Regions from separate parts of the Variovorax sp. W1I1 genome, predicted to be linked through region 2. Evidence: riboswitches for the same ligand, from Rfam matches in the RefSeq annotation. Region 2 holds a riboswitch; the other holds the start of a gene.
What was found. A riboswitch is a leader RNA that binds a small molecule or an ion and turns the genes downstream of it on or off. The one in region 2 is predicted to bind thiamine pyrophosphate.
Positions count from the first base shown of each region.

Region 1: linked by a shared signal. The riboswitch ahead of thiC (phosphomethylpyrimidine synthase ThiC) and the one ahead of QFZ83_RS10180 (cytosine permease) in region 2 are both predicted to bind thiamine pyrophosphate.

Region 1 covers NZ_JAUSWZ010000001.1:70,293-74,681, reverse strand. Annotated here, with positions in the region: gene QFZ83_RS00335 (HAD family phosphatase) at 1-551, opposite strand, end outside; gene thiC (phosphomethylpyrimidine synthase ThiC) at 644-2,530, opposite strand; TPP riboswitch at 2,617-2,722, opposite strand; gene QFZ83_RS00325 (YchJ family protein) at 2,759-3,193, opposite strand; gene QFZ83_RS00320 (hybrid sensor histidine kinase/response regulator) at 3,258-4,389, opposite strand, start outside.
Region 2 covers NZ_JAUSWZ010000001.1:2,132,369-2,136,757, forward strand. Annotated here, with positions in the region: gene thiD (bifunctional hydroxymethylpyrimidine kinase/phosphomethylpyrimidine kinase) at 1-571, shown strand, start outside; gene QFZ83_RS10180 (cytosine permease) at 504-1,859, opposite strand; TPP riboswitch at 1,936-2,043, opposite strand; gene QFZ83_RS10185 (mannose-1-phosphate guanylyltransferase/mannose-6-phosphate isomerase) at 2,161-3,669, opposite strand; gene QFZ83_RS10190 (sensor histidine kinase) at 3,762-4,389, opposite strand, start outside.

The DNA of each region.
Region 1 (4,389 bases), 2.1 Mb from region 2:
CCCGCGGCCACGCCGGCCATCGCGCCTGTGACCGTGTCCTCGACGACGGCGCAGCGCTTCGGATCGACGCCCAGCGCTTCGGCGGCGGCGAGGTACACGTCCGGATGCGGCTTGGAGCGCGGCATTTCGTGCCCGCTGAAGATGCGCCCTTCGAAGCAGTCGAGCAGGCCGACCTTGGCCAGCTGCAGCTCGACCTTGTGGCGGTCCGCGCCCGAGGCGCAGGCGATGCGGCCCTTCAGCATTGCGTGGATCTGGCGGATGGCCGCGGGGGCGTTGGGGATCGCGGTGAGGTCGCGTTCGAGGGCCTCGTTGCGGCGGGCCCTGAAGAGCTTGAGCCACTCGTCGGTGATCTTCACGCCGGTCCTGGCTTCGATCAGCGGGGCCTCGTCCTTCACGGCCTTGCCGGTGAAGGTGTTCATCGACTCTTCGGTGGTGAGGTGCCAACCGAGCTCGCCGAGCATTTCGGCGAGCACGCGGTTGGTGATGGGTTCGGAGTCGACTAGGACGCCGTCGCAGTCGAAGAGGACTGCGGCGAAGGGGAATGGGGTCATTGGGGGTTTCGTCTGGTGGCTTGGGACGATGGTAGCAATTAGGTTTTTTTCTTTTCCGAGGCCGGGTCTCGCCCCGGCCTCGGGAAAAAACCTTAAGACACAGCCCGAATAGGAATGTAGATCTCCCCACCCCCAGCCATGAACTCCTTCGACTTCTCCTCCATGCCTTCAGCCATCGCCTCGGCTTCGGCTACGCCCTTCTTCGCCGCATACTCCCGCACTTCCTGCGTGATCTTCATCGAGCAGAACTTCGGCCCGCACATGGAGCAGAAGTGCGCCACCTTGCTCGAGTCCTTCGGCAGCGTCTCGTCATGGAATTCGCGCGCCGTGTCGGGATCCAGGCCGAGGTTGAACTGGTCCTGCCAGCGGAACTCGAAGCGCGCCTTGCTCAACGCATCGTCGCGCGACCGCGCACCCGGATGCCCCTTCGCAACATCAGCAGCATGCGCAGCGATCTTGTAAGCAATGATCCCCTGCTTCACGTCATCGCGATCCGGCAGCCCCAAGTGCTCCTTCGGCGTCACGTAGCACAGCATCGCCGTGCCGGCCCACCCGATCATCGCGGCACCGATGGCGCTGGAGATGTGGTCATAGCCCGGCGCGATGTCGATCGTCAGCGGCCCGAGCGTGTAGAACGGCGCCTCATGGCAGTGTTTCAACTGCTCGTCCATGTTCGCCTGGATCATGTGCATCGGCACATGCCCCGGCCCTTCGATCATGGTCTGCACGTCGTGCTTCCAAGCGATCTGCGTGAGCTCGCCCAGCGTGCGCAGTTCGGCGAACTGCGCCTCATCGTTGGCATCGGCGCCCGAGCCCGGACGCAGGCCATCGCCCAGCGAAAAGCTCACGTCGTACGCCTTCATGATGTCGCAGATGTCCTCGAAGCGCTCGTACAGAAAGCTCTCCTTGTGGTGCGCGATGCACCACTTGGCCATGATCGAGCCGCCGCGCGAGACGATGCCCGTCATGCGGTCGGCCGTGAGGTGAATGAACGGCAGCCGCACGCCCGCGTGGATGGTGAAGTAGTCGATGCCCTGCTCGGCCTGCTCGATCAGCGTGTCGCGGAAGATCTCCCAGGTGAGGTCCTCGGCCACGCCGCCCACCTTCTCCAACGCCTGATAAATCGGCACCGTGCCGATGGGCACCGGCGAGTTGCGCACGATCCAGTCGCGCGTGGTGTGGATGTTCTTGCCGGTCGACAGGTCCATCACGTTGTCGGCGCCCCAGCGGATCGCCCACACGAGTTTTTCGACCTCTTCCTCGATGCTCGACGTGACGGCCGAGTTGCCGATGTTGGCGTTGATCTTCACCTTGAAGTTGCGGCCGATGGCCATCGGCTCGACTTCAGGATGGTTGATGTTGGCGGGGATGATCGCGCGGCCGCGGGCCACCTCGTCGCGCACGAATTCGGGCGTGATGATGCGGGGAATGCTGGCGCCCATCGGGTTGCCCGCCACGCGTTTGGCGCGCTCTTCGTTGGCGAGGTATTCGGCCATCCATTCGCGCTTGCCGTTCTCGCGCAGGGCCACGTACTCCATCTCGGGCGTGACGATGCCGCGGCGTGCGTAGTGCATCTGCGTGACATTGGCGCCCGATTTCGCGCGGCGCGGCGTGCGCTGCAGCGCCGAGGCACCGGCGCGCAGCTCGGCCAGGCGCTGGGCATCGTGGTCGTGTGCGTGCTTCAGGCCTTCGTCGAGCGCCTGGTGCGAGCGGCCCTCATAACTTTCGGTGTCGTTGCGCTCGGCGATCCACGCGTCGCGCACGCTCGGCAGGCCGCGGCGCACGTCGATGTCGACCTTGGCATCGGTGTACGGGCCCGAGGTGTCGTAGAGCGAGACGGTCTCGCCGTTGGTCAGCAACACGTCGCGCACCGGCACGTTCAGGTCGGGCCGGCTGCCCGGGATCAGGCACTTGTGGGATGCGGGAAAGGGCTCGCGCGTGAGCGAGAGCAAAGAGGTGAACTTGTCGGGGGCATTCATCGGGGCACTCCTTGTTGAGGGAAAGGGTGCTCCGCAATCGCTCGGTGGACTTGGGGCCGTCACGGAAGGTGGGTGACGGGACCTCGGTCAGGGAGTGCAGCTCTTCTTACGCCGGTATGACCCGGATCAAGTTCGCGGGTCGGCAGCTTTGCCATCTCAGCACACCACATGTGTGCACCCCGGAGCGGGGCCGATTGTGCGAGCCCCGGCCCGGCGCGTCAACCCGTGTCAGGCCACGGGGTGTTGCAGATCGCCTTCGAGGTAGTACCAGCGTTCGCTTTCCCGAACGAAGCGGCTGCGCTCGTGCAGGCGGGTGGCGGTACCGGTGGCAGCGCTGCGCTGGCGCGCGACGAATTCGACCTCTGCGTGGTCCGCATCGAGCACCGAGCGCGAGCGGATGTCGAGGCCGAGCCACTTGACGCCCGGCTCGAACTCGATCGATGCCGGCCGCTTCGACACATGCCAGGTGGCCAGCAGGTACTCGGCGCGTTCCAGCACGAAGGCCGAATAGCGCGAGCGCATCAGCGATTCGGCGTCGGGGGCGGGCGTGTTCTCGAAATCGTCGAGATAGCGGCCACAGCACAGGGCGTAGCCGATGGGCTTGTCGCGGCGGTCGGTGCGGCCGCAGGGGCAAGGTCCGGTGGTGGGATCGATGGCGCTCATGAAGACCGCTATTGGAACACCTCGCGGCCATCCCTCCGATGGGGCAACCCCGGAGCCGGGGAAGCTAGCCGGAGCGGCTCGCGGCGATCGCGTCCTGCAAGGCCCGCGCATCGGCCGGCTTGTAGATGAGCGCATAGCCCGCGCGCTCGACCTCCACCCGATTGGCATGGGCCGTTTCACCCGTCAGGATGACCACGTTTCGCGCCTTGCCGACCGCCTGCAGCGCCTGCGCGGCCGCCAGCCCCGAGAGGCCGCTGCCCAGCCGCAGGTCGCTCAGCATCAGGTCGAACACGCCGCCGTGCTGCAGCGCCTCGCGAGGGTTGGCGGCCAGCGCCACCTCGTGGCCCCAGCCGCCGAGCAGCGAACGCATCGCCTCGCGCACGGGCTGCTCGTCGTCCAGCACCAGGATGCGGATCGCGGCGGTCGTTCGGCCGGCCGCCGGCTCCGCCAATGCCTCCGTCTCCGGCACGGCGGGCGGGGCGACCGCTTCCTCCAGCACCAGAGAGAAGGTGCTGCCGCGGCCGGGCGCGGAGCGAACTTCGATGCGCGAGCCCATCACCTGCGCCATGCCCGCCACCAGCGACAGGCCCAGCCCAAGGCCGCGGCTGCGGTCGCGGCCGGGGTTGTCGACCTGGAAGAACTCCTCGAACACCTGCTCCCGGTGCTGCGCTTCGATGCCCACGCCCGAGTCGCGCACCTCGATGCGCCAGGCGGGCACGCCGTTCGCCGGGCGCTGCACCCGCCGCGCGAGCACGAACACCGTGCCCACGGGCGTGTACTTGATGGCGTTGTCGACCAGGTTGCCCAGCACGCGCGCGAGCATGCGCGCATCGGCCCGCACCACCGCCTCCGTCGGGCGGATGCGCAGCGCCAGGCCCTTGGCTTCGGCCAGCGCCGCAAAACGTCCGTCGAGCGACCGGAACAATGCATCCAGACGCAGGGGCTCCAGCCGCACCGGCGCCGCGCCGCCATCGAGCTGCGCGATGTCCAGCAGCGCGTCGATGGAGCCGCGCAGCGCATCGACGCTGTCGCGCATGAAGCGCAGGTTGTCCGCACTGGGCGCGCGGCGCGTGTCGAGCGCATCCACAAAGATCGCCAGCGCATGCATCGGCTGGCGCAGGTCGTGGTTGGCGGCCGCGAAGATGCGCGCGCGCTGCGCGGCCATCCGCGCCACATGATCGAGCTGGCGCGACAAG
Region 2 (4,389 bases):
TTGGGCCATCGACCACTACAAGTTGCCGAACGTAGTGCTCGACCCGGTGATGGTCGCCACCAGCGGCGATCGCCTGATCGCCTCGGAAACCGTGCAGGTGCTGGTGCGCGAACTGTTCCCGCGCGCCGTGGTGGTCACGCCCAATCTCGATGAAGCGGCGCTGCTGATCGGCCATGCCATCGACGGCATCGAGGCGCTCGACGGCGCGGCCGATGAACTGCTGGCGCTCGGCGCGAAGGCCGTGCTGCTCAAGGGCGGCCATCTGCCCGGCAATGAAGTGGTCGACGTGCTGTTGCAGTCGGACGGCACGCGCAAGCGCCTGGCCTCGCAGCGCATCGCGAGCCGCAACCTGCATGGCACCGGCTGCACGCTGTCGTCCGCCATCGCGGCGCACCTGGCGTTGGGGCTGAAGCTGCCCGAAGCCGTCGAACGTGCGCGCGCCTACATCCTCGGCGCGATGGCGGCCGGCGCGGATGTGATGGTCGGTGCAGGCCACGGTCCGCTCAACCACGGCTTTGCGCCAGTGCCGATGCACCGGCTGCCGCTGCCGGCGAAAGCTTTGGCCGGCTGATCCAGGCCAGCACGAAGGTCGCGGCCAACGTCGGCAGCGCGGAGCCGAACTGCGGTGCCCATTTGGCGAGCGCGTGATAGGCCGTGATACCCGCGATCCAGATCAGCGCCGCGGCCCAGTCGATCTGGCGCGTGCCGGTGGAGGCCACACCTCGCCCGCTGCCGAGCCGCCCGAGGATCACGCCGTAGAGCGGCACGAACACCGAACTGAGCAGCAGCAGGAAAGGTTCGAGCGTGTGCATCGGCAGCACCAGCGCGAGCGCGATGCACAGCGCGGCCAGCAGCAGGCCCCAGCGCTTCACGCTCCAGCGCGGCAAGAGGCTGTGCGTGGAAACAGAGCCCGAATAGACATCGCCGTACGCGTTGTCGAGCTCGTCGATGAGGATGAGCCCCAGCGCCACCAGCCCGCCCTGCGCGAGCAGCAGCGCGGTGACCAGGCCCGTGCCCGGCTCGGCCACGCTCACCACCATCACGCCGAGCGCATAGCACCAGATGTTGGCGAGCGCATAGCCGATCCAGGTGCCGCTGAAGGCGCTGCCGAGGCCCCCCGTACTGCGCTTGCCGTGGCGCGCGTAGTCGGCCACCAGCGGCAGCCACGACACCGGCATCGCGATCACCAGATCGAGCGCGCCGAACATGCCCATGCTGCCGTCGCCCGGGCGCGCCCAGAAGGCGTCGAGGCCCTTGGCCTGCAGCCGCGTCGCGAACTGCCAGGTCAGCCAGAGCAGCGAGATCACCACCAGCGGCAGACCGAAGCGGCTCACGAAACGACGCACCAGCTTGACCATCGAGCCTGCGAGCAGCGCCAGCAGCACCGCGCCCCAGAGCAGCGTGGTGAAGACGCCGCCCCAGAAGCTGCCGAGCGACGCGCCGAACGCAACCTGGCCGATGGCCTGCGTGCCTTCCCGCATGATCACCAGCTCGAAGGTGGTCCAGCCCACCAGCTGCACGATGTTGAGCAGCACCGGCAGCCGCGCGAAGGCGCTGCCGTAGGTCGCGTGCATGAGGCCGGCGCTCGCGAGGCCGGTTTCGCAGCCCAGGCGCGCGGTCCAGGCCAGGAGGCCCGCGCCGATGACGGAGCCGAGCGCAATCGCCAGTGCTGCATCGCGCGTGCCCACGGCTGGCACGAGGTAGGCGCCGATCTGCATCACCAGCAGTCCGACGCCCAAGCTGAACCAGAGCGAGGCGTGGTCGCTCCAGCCGAACACGCGGCGGGACGCGGGCAGCGGCGTCAGCGCCTCGTTGCCGGCAGAGGAAATTCCGTTGTTGTCGTTGTCGTCGTGTGCCATCCGTTTGCTCCAGTGCAAAAGGTTTGGCAGGTGGGCGAGGCTCCAGCAGCGCTGCCGCCACGCGAGACAACGTGACAGGCCGCCGGACCAGCTTCCCTGCGCGAGGATTACCTCAGTCAGGTTCAAAGGGACTCTCTCAGTCAGCCCCGGAACGGATTCCGGTTCGACACCCCTAGCGTGTGTTTCGCGCCTGAGCGCGAAGCGGGCGTGATTGTACGAGCCTGGCGCCGAGGCTTCCAGCCCCGGCGAGGAAGATGCGCGGAGGGCGCGCCGCCGCAGTTGCAGCGGCCGGACGGCCCGCTCAGGCGGAGGCGGTCGCGGCGACGCCGGCTTCAACAGCCGGTGGTGGTGACGCCATGGATTGCGCTGCCGGCCGTTCCGCGCCGCCCCGCACCTCGATCGCCGCGCAGCGCCCGTACGTGTCGTCGAAGCGCACGATGTCGTCCTCGCCGAGGTACCCGCCGGTCTGCACCTCGATCACCTCCAGCATCGTCTTGCCCGGGTTCTCCAGCCGGTGGATCGTGCCCGAGGGCAGGTAGATCGATTCGTTCTCCCGCACCAGCTGCACCTCGCCGCCGCGCGTGGCGCGGGCCGTGCCCTTGACCACGATCCAGTGCTCGGCGCGGTGGTGGTGCATCTGCAGCGACAGCTTGCCGCCGGGTTTCACGGTCAGGCGCTTCACCTGGAAGCGCTCGCCCATGTCCACGCTGTCGTATGCGCCCCAGGGCCGCACCACGCGGCGATGTTCGGTGGCCACGGCCTTGCCCTCGAGCGACAGCATGCGCACCACGTCGGCCACCTGCTCGGCGCAGCCGGCGCCCGCCACCAGCACCGCGTCGGGCGTGTCCACGATGATCAGGTCCTCGGTGCCGAGCGCCACCACCGGCCGGTGCGGCGCATGCACGAAGGTGTTGCGCGAGCGCAGGGCGCTCGCCATGCCGCTCAGGCGGTTGCCCGCGTCGTCGGCCGGATGCAGCAGGGCCACCGCGTTCCAGCTGCCCACGTCGCTCCAGGTGCCCTCGAAGCGCACGACCGCGACGCCGGCATGTTTTTCGAGCACCGCATAGTCGATGCTTTCGCCGCGGCAGCCCTCGAAGGCCTCGCGGTCCAAGCGCAGGAAGCTGCCGTCGACCGAGACCGCTGCGGCCGCGCGTTCGCAGGCCGCGAGGATGTCCGGCGCGTGCGTGCGCAGCGCCGCGACCAGCGTGCGGGCCTGCACCAGGAAGATGCCGGCGTTCCAGCAGTAGCCGCCATGCAGGATCAGCGATTCGGCCACCGACGCCGTCGGCTTCTCCACGAAGCGCGCCACGACGCGGCTCTCGCCATGCCCGGTCGGTCCGGCCGCCTCGATGTAGCCATAGGCCGTGCTCGGAAAACTGGGCGCCACGCCGAAAGTGACGATGCGGCCCGCCAGCGCCGCATCGACGCCTTCGCGCACCGTGGCCGCGAACAGCGCCGCGTCGGGGATGTGGTGGTCGGCGGGCGCGAACAGCAGCAGGTCGTCGGGCTCGGCCAGCAGCGCGGCCGCGGCCATGGCGGCGGCGGTGTTGCGCGGCATCGGCTCCAGGATCTGCCGGCCCTCGGTCCTGGCGTTCTCCATCGCTTCGCGCACCAGGAAGCGATGGTCTTCCGAGGCCACGCAGGTGATGGTCCGGTTCAGTGCGGAGAGCCGCTCGAGCGTGAGCTGCAGCAGGCTCTTGTTGCCGATCAGCGGCGCGAACTGCTTGGGCAGCGCCTTGCGCGACAGCGGCCACAGCCGCGTACCGCTGCCGCCGCACAGAAGCACCGGATGAATGGTGGGATCGTTCATGTTGACCAGCCTTTTTCGGAGTTGGTGAAGAAGAAAAAGCGGTTCGAAGCGAAGAGCTCGAAGAAGACCTGTGGGCGCCGCGCTGCCGCGCGCTACCGGTGCGACGCCAGGGCGGCTTCGGCGTCGGCCGGCTCGCGTTCGAGCGGCAGGGTCACGCTCACCCGCAGGCCGCGCGGCGACAGGTTCGCGATGCTGATATCGGCGCCAATGGCTTCGGCGCGCGCGCGCATGTTGCGAAGCCCCCCTGCCTTGGGGCGCGCCGCGCCGGGTTCGTGCCGGCCGGGGCCGGGCAGCCCGCGGCCGTCGTCCCGCACCTCCAGCGCGAGCATGCCGTCTCTGTCGTCCCTGGCGAGCCGCACGTGCACGTGGCGGGCGCCGGAGTGGCGCAGCGCATTGGCGAGCGCCTCCTGCACGATCTTGCAGAGTTCGTGGTTCGTGCGGCAGTCGTCGTCTCCTGCCGCGGAAGGGACGTCGGACACCTGCCACTGGAACGCGATGCCGCTGCGCCTGAAGGCCGGCTCGAAGCGGTAGCGCAGATTGCCCAGCATCTCGCCGAGCGACATGCATTCGGCGCTGAGGCCGTCCACGGTCATCTGCAACTCGAGCAGGCACTCCTGCAGGCCGTGCGCGATCTGCCTGTTCGCATGGCCGTGAGGAGGAAGGCTGGCCAGCAGCATCATCAGGCGCGAGGCAACGCCGTCGTGCAGGTCGTTGGCGATC